DNA from 2 places in the Calidifontibacter indicus genome. Region 2 is predicted to be linked to the other one. Evidence: riboswitches for the same ligand, from Rfam matches in the RefSeq annotation. Region 2 holds a riboswitch; the other holds the start of a gene.
The links. A riboswitch is a leader RNA that binds a small molecule or an ion and turns the genes downstream of it on or off. The one in region 2 is predicted to bind S-adenosylmethionine.
Positions count from the first base shown of each region.

Region 1: it holds a riboswitch for S-adenosylmethionine, as region 2 does, so the genes downstream of both, DFJ65_RS14190 (LLM class flavin-dependent oxidoreductase) here and DFJ65_RS12845 (bifunctional o-acetylhomoserine/o-acetylserine sulfhydrylase) in region 2, are expected to answer to the same signal.

Region 1 covers NZ_QTUA01000001.1:2,989,979-2,995,812, forward strand. The annotation lists gene DFJ65_RS14175 (flavin reductase family protein) at 1-221, opposite strand, end outside; gene DFJ65_RS14180 (LLM class flavin-dependent oxidoreductase) at 218-1,327, opposite strand; gene DFJ65_RS14185 (NtaA/DmoA family FMN-dependent monooxygenase) at 1,324-2,697, opposite strand; gene DFJ65_RS14190 (LLM class flavin-dependent oxidoreductase) at 2,709-3,884, opposite strand; SAM riboswitch class IV at 3,959-4,069, opposite strand; gene DFJ65_RS14195 (RrF2 family transcriptional regulator) at 4,142-4,741, opposite strand; SAM riboswitch class IV at 4,763-4,880, shown strand; gene DFJ65_RS14200 (amino acid ABC transporter permease) at 4,953-5,834, shown strand, end outside.
Region 2 covers NZ_QTUA01000001.1:2,695,104-2,700,937, reverse strand. The annotation lists gene DFJ65_RS12855 (DUF4352 domain-containing protein) at 127-873, shown strand; gene DFJ65_RS12850 (DUF445 domain-containing protein) at 1,044-2,279, shown strand; gene DFJ65_RS12845 (bifunctional o-acetylhomoserine/o-acetylserine sulfhydrylase) at 2,338-3,717, opposite strand; SAM riboswitch class IV at 3,781-3,894, opposite strand; gene DFJ65_RS12840 (serine protein kinase RIO) at 4,137-5,003, shown strand; gene hrpA (ATP-dependent RNA helicase HrpA) at 5,034-5,834, shown strand, end outside.

The DNA of each region.
Region 1 (5,834 bases), 290 kb from region 2:
CGCGTGCGACGCAGCACCGGCCACGTCGACGAACTGTGCGCGATGCAGACCGAGACGATCGGCGGCGCGAGCGAGACCGAAGTGAACGAACTCGCCGCCATACCAACGGGTTTGCCGTCGACGATCGCGGCGAGCGCGGTGACGCCCGTCGGATAGGCGCCGAACACGCGCCGCAGGTGATCGGTGTCGGGCGCCGCGTGGTGCTGCACAGGAAGGCTCATCGTTGGCTCCATTCCTTGGCCAAGAGTTGGAACGACCGCACCCGGTCGCCGTGGTCGTGGGTGATCGTGGTGACGAGCAGTTCGTCGGCTGACGTGGCTTCCTGGAGCGCCGCCAACCGGTCGGCGACCTGCGCGGCGGTGCCGACGAATCGGGTGTCGAGGCGGTCGGCGACCAACGCGTCGTCGGCCGCGCCCCAGGGTGTGCTGGCCGCTTCGTCCGACGTCGGATAGGCGATCGCGCCCGCACCGGTGCGGATGCTGCGCACCCACTGCCCGTATCCGGCGGCCAGTCGGCGTGCGGTCTCGGAGTCGTCTGCGACGACCACGTCGGCCGAGACGATCACGTGCGGACGGCTGAGCCGGGCGCTCGGCCGGAACGCGGCACGGTAGGCGGCGACCGCTTCGAGCACCGCGGACGGCGCGACGTGGTAGTTGGATCCGAACCGGACACCGAGTTCGCCTGCCAGACGGGCACTTTCGCCGGCGCTGCTGCCGTGGATCCAGAACTCCAGGTCGGCGCCCTCCCCCGCACCGGCGTGCACCGACTCGCCGTTCGGGTGCCGGTAGGTGCCGGCGTGGAGCGCGAGCAGCACACCGATCTGTTCCCGGTATCCCTGGGGACGTGCGTCGGGCTGGGTCAGCAGCTCACGTTGCGCCGCGAACCGCGGCGACCCGGCGAGAGCAGCGAAGGAGAACGGCGGCGGAAGCACCAAGCCGTTCGCCAAGACCTCGTTGGCGGTCCGGGCCGGCGGCGCATCGGCGGGCGGTGCCCCACCGGAGCGGCCGAGCCCGAGATCGATCCGTCCGGGGAAGGCGGCGTCGAGCAGGCCGAACTCCTCCAAGGTCGACAGCGCTGTGCGGTGACCCATCTGCACCGCCGCCGCGCCGAGCCTGATCGACGTCGTCGCCGCGGCGGCCAACGCGATGGTCACCGCGGGCGACACACCGGCAACGCCGGGGTTCAGGTGGTGCTCGGCGAACCAGTAACGGGCGTAACCGAATTCCTCTGCTCGTCGGGCGAGATCGACGCTGTGGCGCACTGCCTGGGCGGCCGTCGCCCCCGACGAGATCGGCACCAGATCGAGCACCGAGAGCGGGACGCTCATGACGCCTCCTCCCGCGCCTCGGCCGCTGCTGCCTGCGGCGGCAGGCCGAGGTTTTCGCGCAGCGTGCCGCCGGAGTATTCGGTGCGCAGCACCCCGATCTCCTGCAGCAGCGGCACCACCTTGTCGACGAACGGGTCGAGACCGCCCGGCGTCAGGTGCGGCACCAGGATGAAACCGTCGCAGGCGTCGTTCTGCACGAAGTAGTTGAGCTGCGATGCGACGGTCAGGGGCGAACCGATGAAGCTCTGTCGTCCGGTGGTCTCGATGACGAGTTCCCTGATCGACAGGTTGTCGGCCTCGGCCCGCTCGCGCCAGCGGCGCGCGACCTGCAGCGCGTCGTCCCGGCGCACGCTGGCCCGCCCCTGCGTGAGCAGTTCGGTTCCGACGACCGGGTCGACGTCGGGCAACGGGCCGTCGGGGTCGTACGCGGACAGGTCGCGGTTCCATACCTGCTCCAGGAAGTTGATCGCGGTGCGACCGCTGACCTGCTGCCGCCGGATCACGCGTGCCTGTTCCTGCGCTTCCTCGTCGGTGTCACCGACGACGAAGGTGACACCGGGCAGGATCAGCAATTCCTCCGGGGTCCGGCCGAATTGGCCCAGGCGCCGCTTCACGTCGCGGTAGAACTCCTGCCCCGCCTCGAGCGTCGAGTGCCTCGTGAAGATGGCGTCGGCGTTGGCGGCCGCGAAGTCACGGCCCTCCGGCGAGTCCCCTGCTTGCAGAATCACCGGTCGCCCCTGCGGCGACCGCGGCACGTTGAAGCGCCCGCGGATGTCGAAGAACCTGTCGTGGTAGGCATACGCCCCCGCATGCGGGTCGGCGACGAACCTTCCCTCCTGCGCGTCGGCGATGAGGTCACCGTCGAGCCAGGAGTCCCACAACCGCCGCGCGGCGCCCACGGTCGCCGCCGCGCGGGTGTAGCGATCGGACGGATCGAGGTATCCCCCGCGCCGGAAGTTCTCCCCGGTGAACGCATCCGACGACGTGACGACATTCCATGCCGCCCTGCCGGCCGACAGGTGGTCGAGGGTGGCGAACTTGCGGGCGAGGTCGTAGGGCTCGTTGAAGGTGGAGTTGATCGTGCCGGCGAGTCCGATGTGTTCGGTCACCCCGGCGAGCGCCGCCAGCACCGTGAAGGTGTCGGGCCGGCCGACGACGTCGAGGTCGTGAATCCTGCCCTGGTGCTCGCGCAGACGCAGCCCCTCGGCGAGAAACAGGAAGTCGAACCTGCCGCGTTCGGCGGTCTGTGCGAACCTCCGGAACGACTCGAACGAGATCTGACTACCCGCCTCCGGATCGCTCCACACGGTGGTGTTGTTGACACCCGGGAAGTGCGCACCGAGCCGGATCTGCTTGCGTTGCTTGGTCATTGCCTGTCCTTTCAGGCCGCGGCGTAGCGGCTGGTCGGCCGGTCGAGTCCGAGGTGGCCGCGCAGGGTGGTCGATCGGTAGTCACGACGAAAGGCGCCGGCGTCCTGCAGTGCGGGCACGAGCGTGCGGGTGACCTGCTGCAGGTCGTGTCCGTGCACCGCCGGGCGCAGCCGGAAGCCATCGACACCGTGCTCGGTCCAGTCGAGGATCAACTCCGCGAGGTTGTCCGCAGTGCCGACGAAAACAGTTGCGTCACTGGTGAATTCGCGTCCCGCGAGTCGGTTGAGACGGCCGAGGCGATCCTCGGCGGCCGAGGTCGACGCATCGAGCACCACGACCAGGTCGGCGAGCACGCGCACCTCGCGTTCGGCGCGCCCGGCCGCCGTTGCCTCCCCGCGCACCACCCCGGCGATGCGCCGGGCGTCGGCCGCGTCCGACGGTGTCACCAGAGCGACGTCGGCGCTGCGTGCGGCCAGCCGGTAGCCGTCGTCCTGGTGCGCGAGCACCACCACGGGCGGTTGACCCTGCGGTGGCCGCGGAGTGATCGAGGGGCCGCGCACGGAGTACTCCGGACCTTCGAAATCGATGTAGTGCAGTCGATCCCGATCGATGAAGCGCCCGGTCTCCACATCCCGGATCTCGGCGTCGTCCTCCCAGCTGTCCCAGAGCCGGCGCGAGACCTCGATGTGGTCGGCGACCTCACCGAACAGGCTGCGCACCTGTTCGCCCGTGGGTCGCTCGGCGGACGGTGCCGGACGCCGGCCGACGTTCTCGTACTCCCGCGGGTCCCAGCTGCCGCGCAGTCGCACGCCGGCCCGGCCGTTGCTCACGAAGTCGAGCGTGGCGATCGAGGTCGAGACGTGGAACGGTTCGGTGTGCTGAGCGAGCACCGTCGGCACCAGGCCGATGCGCTCGGTGCGGGTGGCAACCCGGGACGCGACCAGCGCAGCATCGAGGGCGCCGACGACGACATCGTCGCGGTCGCCGTCCGCCGGGTCGGTGGGTGCGAAGCGATCCTCGAAGGTCACCAGATCGAGCATCCCGCGCTCGGCCTCCTGGGCGAGGTCGGTCCAGTAACCAGGGTCGAAGAGCCCACCGGCGAGTGTGGGTGTGGAGCGCCAGGCGCCCGGGTGCCATCCGGCGCCATCGAGCGCCACGGCGAGATGAATTGACTGTTCGGCCGACATCGGCATCACCTTTTCGTCAGATGCGAGGTCGCGAAAGAGATGCCTTCAGGGCGTAAAGCCTTGCCGGCAAAGGGTATTCGCGCTTGCGACGCCGGGTGGCGTCGCCGGGTCATCACCTGGAGCACCCCGCCGCGAGGGAGGGTTGCCGGACAGCCAGCCAGGGCTTGACGCTGTCACTCGTGACCGATGCCGAAGCTAGACGACGAACCGCCGTCTTGTCTAATGCCTATCTCAAAAGTAGGGATTGAAGTGGTGGGTCAGCGAGGCAACCAGGCGTCATCGGCGTCGCCGAGACGCCGCACCGACGCAGGGAACTTCCCGCCGAGCAACTGCTGCAGAGTGACCACGTCGAGCACTGCGCGCATGCTCGACCGCAGCGCCACCCAGAGCGCCGGAACATGCTCGGCGACGCCCTCGTAACTCAGTTCGTGCGGCCGCACCCCGTGGATCTCGGCGAGGGGGCCGTCGACACTGCGGATGATGTCGCCGATCGTGATCTCCTTCGGCGATCGTGCGAGCCCGTAACCGCCGGCACACCCACGCTGGGTCACCACGATGCCGCTGCGTCGCAGTTGACTCAGGATGGCCTCGACGAACTTTCGGGGCAGATCCTGCTCGCTGACGATGCGGTCGATCGTCAACCGCTCCGGGTAGGCGATCGCCAGCTCGAGCGCCGCCCGCACCGCATAGTCGCTGCGCGCCGTGATCTGCACGGATGTCCTCCTGTTGTCCCGCCACTCGCCCGGTGTCGCCCCCACTGCATGGTTGCCCGAGGTGCCCACGATAAACGGTGCCGACGCGAAATAAATCCCACCATTTAGATAGAGCATGCTGTTAACTTGTGGAATCCAGAACATCTGGTTATGTTCCAGCTCTCAGGTGATGAGCGGCAGTGACAAGCCCTGGCTTGCTGCCCAGCAACCCTCCTCCCGCGGTGGGGTGCTCCAGGTGACCACCCGATGGGTCGCGAAACCGCGCGATCCATAAGCGCGACGGCTCGACAGACCCCACCCGGCAGGCGCCGGCCGTGGGCTGACGACGCCCGCCCGATCAACGTGAGGAATACCCATGTCCCAACTCACCGTCGACCAAGGGTCGGCGACACGGAGCGGGCCGGCGATCCGCCCCGCTCCCGACGTCAGCAAGGGTGATCAATCCCCCGCTCCCGCAAGCGAACTTGCCGCTGGTCTCGTCGCCGATCTGACCGCCGATCTCGCCGGCGCCCCGCTGCTCGGGCGCCGCCGTCCGCTGCGCTGGGCGTCGGCCGGTGTCGCCGCGGTGCTGTTGGCGATGCTGGTGAACACCCTGTTCACCAACCCACGCTTCCAATGGCACATCGTCGGCGAACACCTCTTCAGCAAGGCCATCCTCGACGGGCTCGTGCTCACCATCTGGCTCACCGCCGCGGTGATGGTCAGCGGATACGTGCTCGGCATCGCCGTCGCCATCCTGCGGTTGTCCGACAACCCGGTGTTGAGCTCGGCGAGCTTCGGATTCGTCTGGCTGGTGCGCTCGGTGCCGCCCCTGGTGCAACTGTTGTTCTGGTTCGAGATCGCCTCGCTTTATCCGCGGCTGTCGATCGGCATCCCGTTCGGACCGGAATTCGCCTCGGTGCAGACCGCACACCTGTTCTCGGCGATCGTCGCGGCATACGTGGCCCTCACCATCGACGTCGGCGCCTTCGCCGCCGAGATCGTGCGCGGCGGTCTGTTGTCTGTCGACAAGGGACAGACCGAGGCTGCCCAGTCACTCGGACTCTCCCGTTGGCGCACCTTCCGGCGGGTCGTGCTGCCGCAGGCGATGCCGGCGATCATCCCCGCGTCGGGCAACTTGCTGATCGGCATGCTGAAGGCCACCTCGCTGGTCAGTGTCATCGCCGTCCAAGACCTGCTCGGCGCCGCCGAGCTGATCTACAACGACAACTTCCAGGTCATCCCGCTGCTGCTCGTG
Region 2 (5,834 bases):
ACCGACCGGAGCGATTCGAGCCGCAACCGAAGCGATGCACCACGTCATGCCGTCGTTAGGATGCGCACCGATACAGGAACGCCGGGCGTGTTGCACGGGGGAACACGAAATTCAGGAGGAAACCACATGAACACCATGCGTCAGCGCACTCTTGCCGCGGCGGTCGTCGCCGTCGCGACGCTCGGTCTGACCGGCTGCCAGGACAGCGCACCGCCGGTCGCCAAGAGCACCGCCAGCAGCACCTCAAGCACCGACGGTGGTTCGAGCAGCGCATCGAGCTCCACCAGCTCCGACACCCCGAGCCCCACCGAGTCGAGCTCGTCGTCGAGCGAGTCGAGCACTAGCTCGTCCTCGTCGACCGGCGGCGCGGTCACCCAGAGTTCGCAGGCGGGGGCCTGCAACAACACCAGCTCCTACTTCATCGTCAAGGGCGGCAACACCAAGGTTGCGAAGTACGGCGCTACCCAGTCGGTGCAGGGTGACACCGGCAACGCGACGCTCGACCTCACGGTCTCCAAGGGCGAGGCCAAGGACGGTGGTTCGGACTACCCGTACGACGCCGACACCCAGGCTCTGGTCTTCGACGTGAAGTTCAAGCGCACCAGCTCGGACGGCTTCTACGTCGCGACCCCGCTGGCGTTCTCGCTCGTCGACGAGAGCGGCCGCAACTGCGCCCGCGCGTCGAGCGGCTCGAACAACGTGGTGCTCGGTAAGGACATGATCGATGTCGAGTCGATCAACGACGACAAGACCGAGTACGGCGGCAAGGTCGTCTTCGTGGTGCCGAAGAACAAGGACTACAGCAAGTACACCTTCCTGTGGAACGGCGACTACAAGGGCGGCACCGAGGCCGGCTACGGCTGGCAGGGCTGACGCCCGATCGTCCACGGACCGGAATGATCGGCCCGCTCCCGTCGTTCGGGAGTGTGGCCGATCATTCGTGTGTCGGCCATGAACTCGCGGCTGAATCCGCGAGTTGACCCCGTGACCTGCCCCAGGAGGCGGCCATAACCACCGAACCCACCACCGCACCCACAGGTCCCGTGCTCTCCGCGGGTGATGAGGAGCGCCGCCGCGGCCTGCGCCGGATGCGCGCCGTGGCGTTGGGGCTGCTCGTCTTCGCGGCGGTCGTCTTCGTGGTCACCCACGGGCGGGACGGCGTGTGGGGCTATGTGAACGCGGCCTCCGAGGCCGCGATGGTCGGTGCCGTCGCCGACTGGTTCGCCGTGACCGCGTTGTTCCGGCACCCGCTCGGGCTCCCGATCCCGCACACCGCGATCATCCCCAAGCGCAAGGACTCCATCGCGACCAGCCTGGAGGACTTCGTCACCGAGAACTTCCTCACCGAGGAGAACGTGCGCACCCGGCTCGACAGCGCACAGGTGCCCCGGCGGCTCGGGGTGTGGTTGCAGCAGCCGGGCAACGCCGAGCGGGTGGTCGCCGAGGCGTCCCCGGCCCTGGCCAAGGCCGTCGCGTCGATCAAGGACGACGAGGTGCGGCACCTGCTCGACAGCATCCTGTTGCCCCGTCTCGGCCGCGAACCGGTGGGCCCGCTCGCCGGTCACCTGCTCGAAGGCATCGTCGAGGACGGTTCCCATCGCGGACTGGTCGACATCGGGGTGCGCGAACTGCACGACTGGGCGCTGGCCAACGAGGCGACGATCACGGCGCTGCTCGGGCAGCGGGCGCCGTGGTGGTCGCCGAAGTGGCTCGACGACACCGTGACCGCGCGGGTGCACGTCGAGATCGTGAAGTGGCTCGCCGATGTGCGCGACAACCCGCACCACTCGGCCCGCGTCGCGCTCGACAACCTGCTCGCCACGCTGGCCGACGACCTGCAGCACGACGATGACACGATCGCCAAGGCCGAGGCGCTCAAGGAGCGCTTCCTCACCCACCCGTCCGTCGGCAACTCGTTGGTGTCGCTGTGGGGTTCGGTGCGACGGGCCGTCATCGACGCCCTCGACGATCCGGACGGTGAACTGCGCGCCCGCTTGGTGGTGGCGCTGCGCGACCTCGGCGCCCGCGTCGAGAGCGACGACGAACTGCGCGCCTCGCTCGACCGCCGCCTGGGGGAGACCGTCGGCTACGTCGTGCGCACCTACGGCCGGGAACTGTCGACGGTCATCTCGCAGACCATCGACCGGTGGGACGGCAACGAGGCCGCCCAGCGGATCGAGTTGCACGTCGGACGCGACCTTCAGTTCATTCGCATCAACGGCACGATCGTCGGCGGCCTCGTCGGCCTGCTCATCTACAGCCTGAGTCAGCTGCTCTAGGGGTCGGAAGTTTGTTTGCGAGGGGTGGGGGCCGGGCGGAGGCCCCGGAGCCGCGAGATTACTTCGCCGCGATGAAGCCCAGGTCGAGGTCGGCGAGGATGTCGTCGATGTGCTCGATGCCGACGGCCAGTCGCACCAGGCCGGGCGTGACGCCGGCGGCGAGACGGTCCTCGTCGCTGCCCTGGCTGTGCGTGGTCGAGGCCGGGTGGATCACCAGCGAGCGCACGTCACCGATGTTCGCGACGTGCGAGTGCAACTGCAGCGCCTCGACGAACTTCTTGCCCGCCTCCACGCCGCCCTTGATCTCGAACGAGACGACCGCGCCCGACCCCTGCGGCGTGTACTTCTGCGCCAGGTCGTAGTACTCGTTGTCCGGCAGCGACGCCCACACCACGCGCTCCACCTGGTCGTGCCCGAGGAGGTAGTCGGCGACCTTGCGGGTGTTCTCCAGGTGGCGTTCGATCCGCAGGCTCAGGGTCTCGATGCCCTGGGCGATGAGGAACGCGTTGAACGGCGAAACCGACGCACCGAGGTCGCGCAGCAACTGCACGCGGGCCTTGAGGATGAACGCGAGGTTGGCGCCGAGCGGGCTGCCGACACCGAGGTCGCGGGCGTAGACGAGACCGTGGTAGCTCTCCTCCGGGGTGTTGTAGTTGGGGAAGCGCTCCGGGTCCTTGCCGAAGTCGAAGTTGCCGGAGTCGACGATGACGCCGGCGATCGAGGTGCCGTGACCGCCGAGGTACTTGGTGGCGGAGTGCACGACGATGTCGGCGCCGTGCTCGATCGGGCGCAGCACGTACGGCGTGGCGATCGTGTTGTCGACGACCAGCGGCACGCCGGCCTCGTGGGCCACCTTCGCGATCGCCTCGATGTCGAGGATCTCCGCCTTCGGGTTCGACACGGTCTCGGCGAAGAACAGCTTGGTGTTCGGGCGCACCGCGGCACGCCACTGCTCGGGGTCCTTCGCATCGTCGACGAAGGTCACGTCGATGCCGTACTTCGGCAGCGTGAACTTCAGCAGGTTGAACGTGCCGCCGTAGAGCGCCGGGCTGGCCACGATGTGCGACCCGGCCTCGGCGATGTTGAGGATCGCGAGGGTCTCGGCGGCCTGACCGGACGCCACCAGCAGGGCGCCCACACCGCCTTCGAGGCTGGCGATGCGCTGCTCGACGGCGTCGGTCGTCGGGTTCATCAAACGCGTGTAGATGTTGCCGAACTCGCTCAGCGCGAAGAGGTTCTTCGCGTGCTCGGTGTCCTTGAAGACGTACGAGGTGGTCTGGTAGATCGGCAGCGCGCGGGCGCCGGTGGTCTCGTCGACCACCTGGCCGGCGTGGATCTGCCGGGTCTCGAACGACCAGCCGGCACGCGGGTCCTGCGGGGTCTGCTCGGCGGTCTGATCGGTGCTCTGCTGTGACTGGGTGGTCTGCTCGTCGCTCACGGGCGTCTCCTCCTGGTGCAAGGGTGCAGGCGGATGACCGCCTGCGGCGGCGCGACCTCTTCGCGTCCGCGCTTGCCGAGATGATCTGCACCTCGGCCAGGTCTTCACCCGGGGCACCCCACCGCGGCGGAGGGTTGCCGGCCAGCGAGCCGGGGCTTCGCGCTGACACTCATGACCTATCGCGATTGTAGGCCGACGACTGTCCGAACCCTGAAGTGTCGTCTCCCCATTCGGACACGCCGATGGGTGCCGGAAATTCGGTTGCGGCACCCGCCGGCCGGTGGGCACCCTGGAGCCACACCGCACGCTCCGCGACGAAGGGGCGTGCCCGTTCGAAGGAGGAGACCGATGACTGTCGCCGTCCTGCGCGCCTGCCGCGCCCAGCGCTTCACCACCCTTCCTCGAACGGAGAACCCGTCGTGTCGAACGACCCGCTCAACCTCACCCCGACCGTCCACGCACTCGAACTGCCGGACTTCCTGACCCCGAACGACCTGGACGAAGGTCAGCGCTGGTCGACCTGGAGCAGCATCGAGCGCCTGCAACGCGGCCCGCAGCCGCGCCCCGACTGGGTCGTGACCCAGGACGAATCCATCGACACCGAACTCGGTGTGCTGAAGACCGGCAAGGAAGCCGACGTCTTCGTCATCGAGCGCGCCGCCCTGCCGACAGCCGGCGGCGCACCGGTCAAACGGGCGGTGATGGCCGCCAAGCGCTACCGCGACGCCGAGCACCGCTCGTTCCGTCGCCACGCCGGCTACACCGAAGGCCGCCGGATCAAGGACTCCCGCGAGGCCCGCGCGGTCGCGACGAAGACCCGGTTCGGCCGTCAGGTCGCCACCGGGGTCTGGGCCCAGGCCGAATGGTCGGCACTCGTCGACCTCTGGACCAGCGGCGTGCCCGTGCCCTACCCGGTGCAGATCGACGACCGCGAGATCCTGATGGAGCTCGTCGTCGACGCCGACGGCTCGCCGGCGCCCCGACTCGCGGCCACGCGTCCGTCGCGTGATCAACTCACGCAGTGGTACGACCAGCTGAGATCGGCGCTGATCGTGCTGTGCGGCAAGGGAATCGTGCACGGTGACCTGTCGGCCTACAACATCCTTGCCGGACGCGACGGCATCGTGCTCATCGATCTGCCCCAAGTGCTCGACCTCATCGCCAACCCCAACGGCACCGACTTCCTGCACCGCGACTGCGTCAACGTGTGCACCTGGTTCAGTTCGAAGGGGCTGGAGCGTGACGGCGACGAGTTGTTCGCAGAACTGCTGGCGTACGCCTTCTGAGGCGCGGGGTGAGAGACTGGGGCGATTCGTATGACGACCGACCAGAACGCCACGCCCGCAGACCGCCGATCAACTCAACCCGGTCAACCCGGCCAACCCGGTCGATCCCACCGTCGAGGAAGGTCGCGCCGCCCGGCGTCCGCGCAGCGCCGTCCGGCGGGTCTCACCCCGCAGCAGATCGAACACCGCCGTTCGATCGTGCCGACGGTGACCTATCCCGACCTGCCGGTGGTCGCCGCGAAGGACGAGATCGCCGAGGCGATCCGCGACCACCAGGTGGTCGTCATCGCCGGCGAGACCGGCTCGGGCAAGACCACGCAGCTGCCGAAGATCTGCCTCGAACTCGGCCGCGGGGTGAACGGGGTCATCGGCCACACCCAGCCGCGCCGACTCGCCGCCCGCTCGGTCGCCGAGCGGATCGCCGAAGAACTCGACACCCCGCTCGGCGAGGCCGTCGGCTACCAGGTGCGGTTCACCGACACCTCCAGCGCCGACACCCTCGTGAAGGTGATGACCGACGGCATCCTGCTGTCGGGGCTGCAGCGCGACCGGATGCTCAGTCAGTACGACACCCTGATCATCGACGAGGCCCACGAGCGGTCGCTCAACATCGACTTCATCCTCGGCTACCTCAAGCAGCTGCTGCCGAAGCGCCCCGACCTCAAGGTGATCATCACCTCGGCCACCATCGACCCCGGACGCTTCGCGGAACACTTTGCGACACAGGGCAACCCGGTGCCGATCATCGAGGTCTCCGGGCGCACCTACCCGGTGGAGGTGCGCTACCGGCCGCTGGTGCGCGAGGTGCCCGGCAAGGGCGCCGATGCCGCG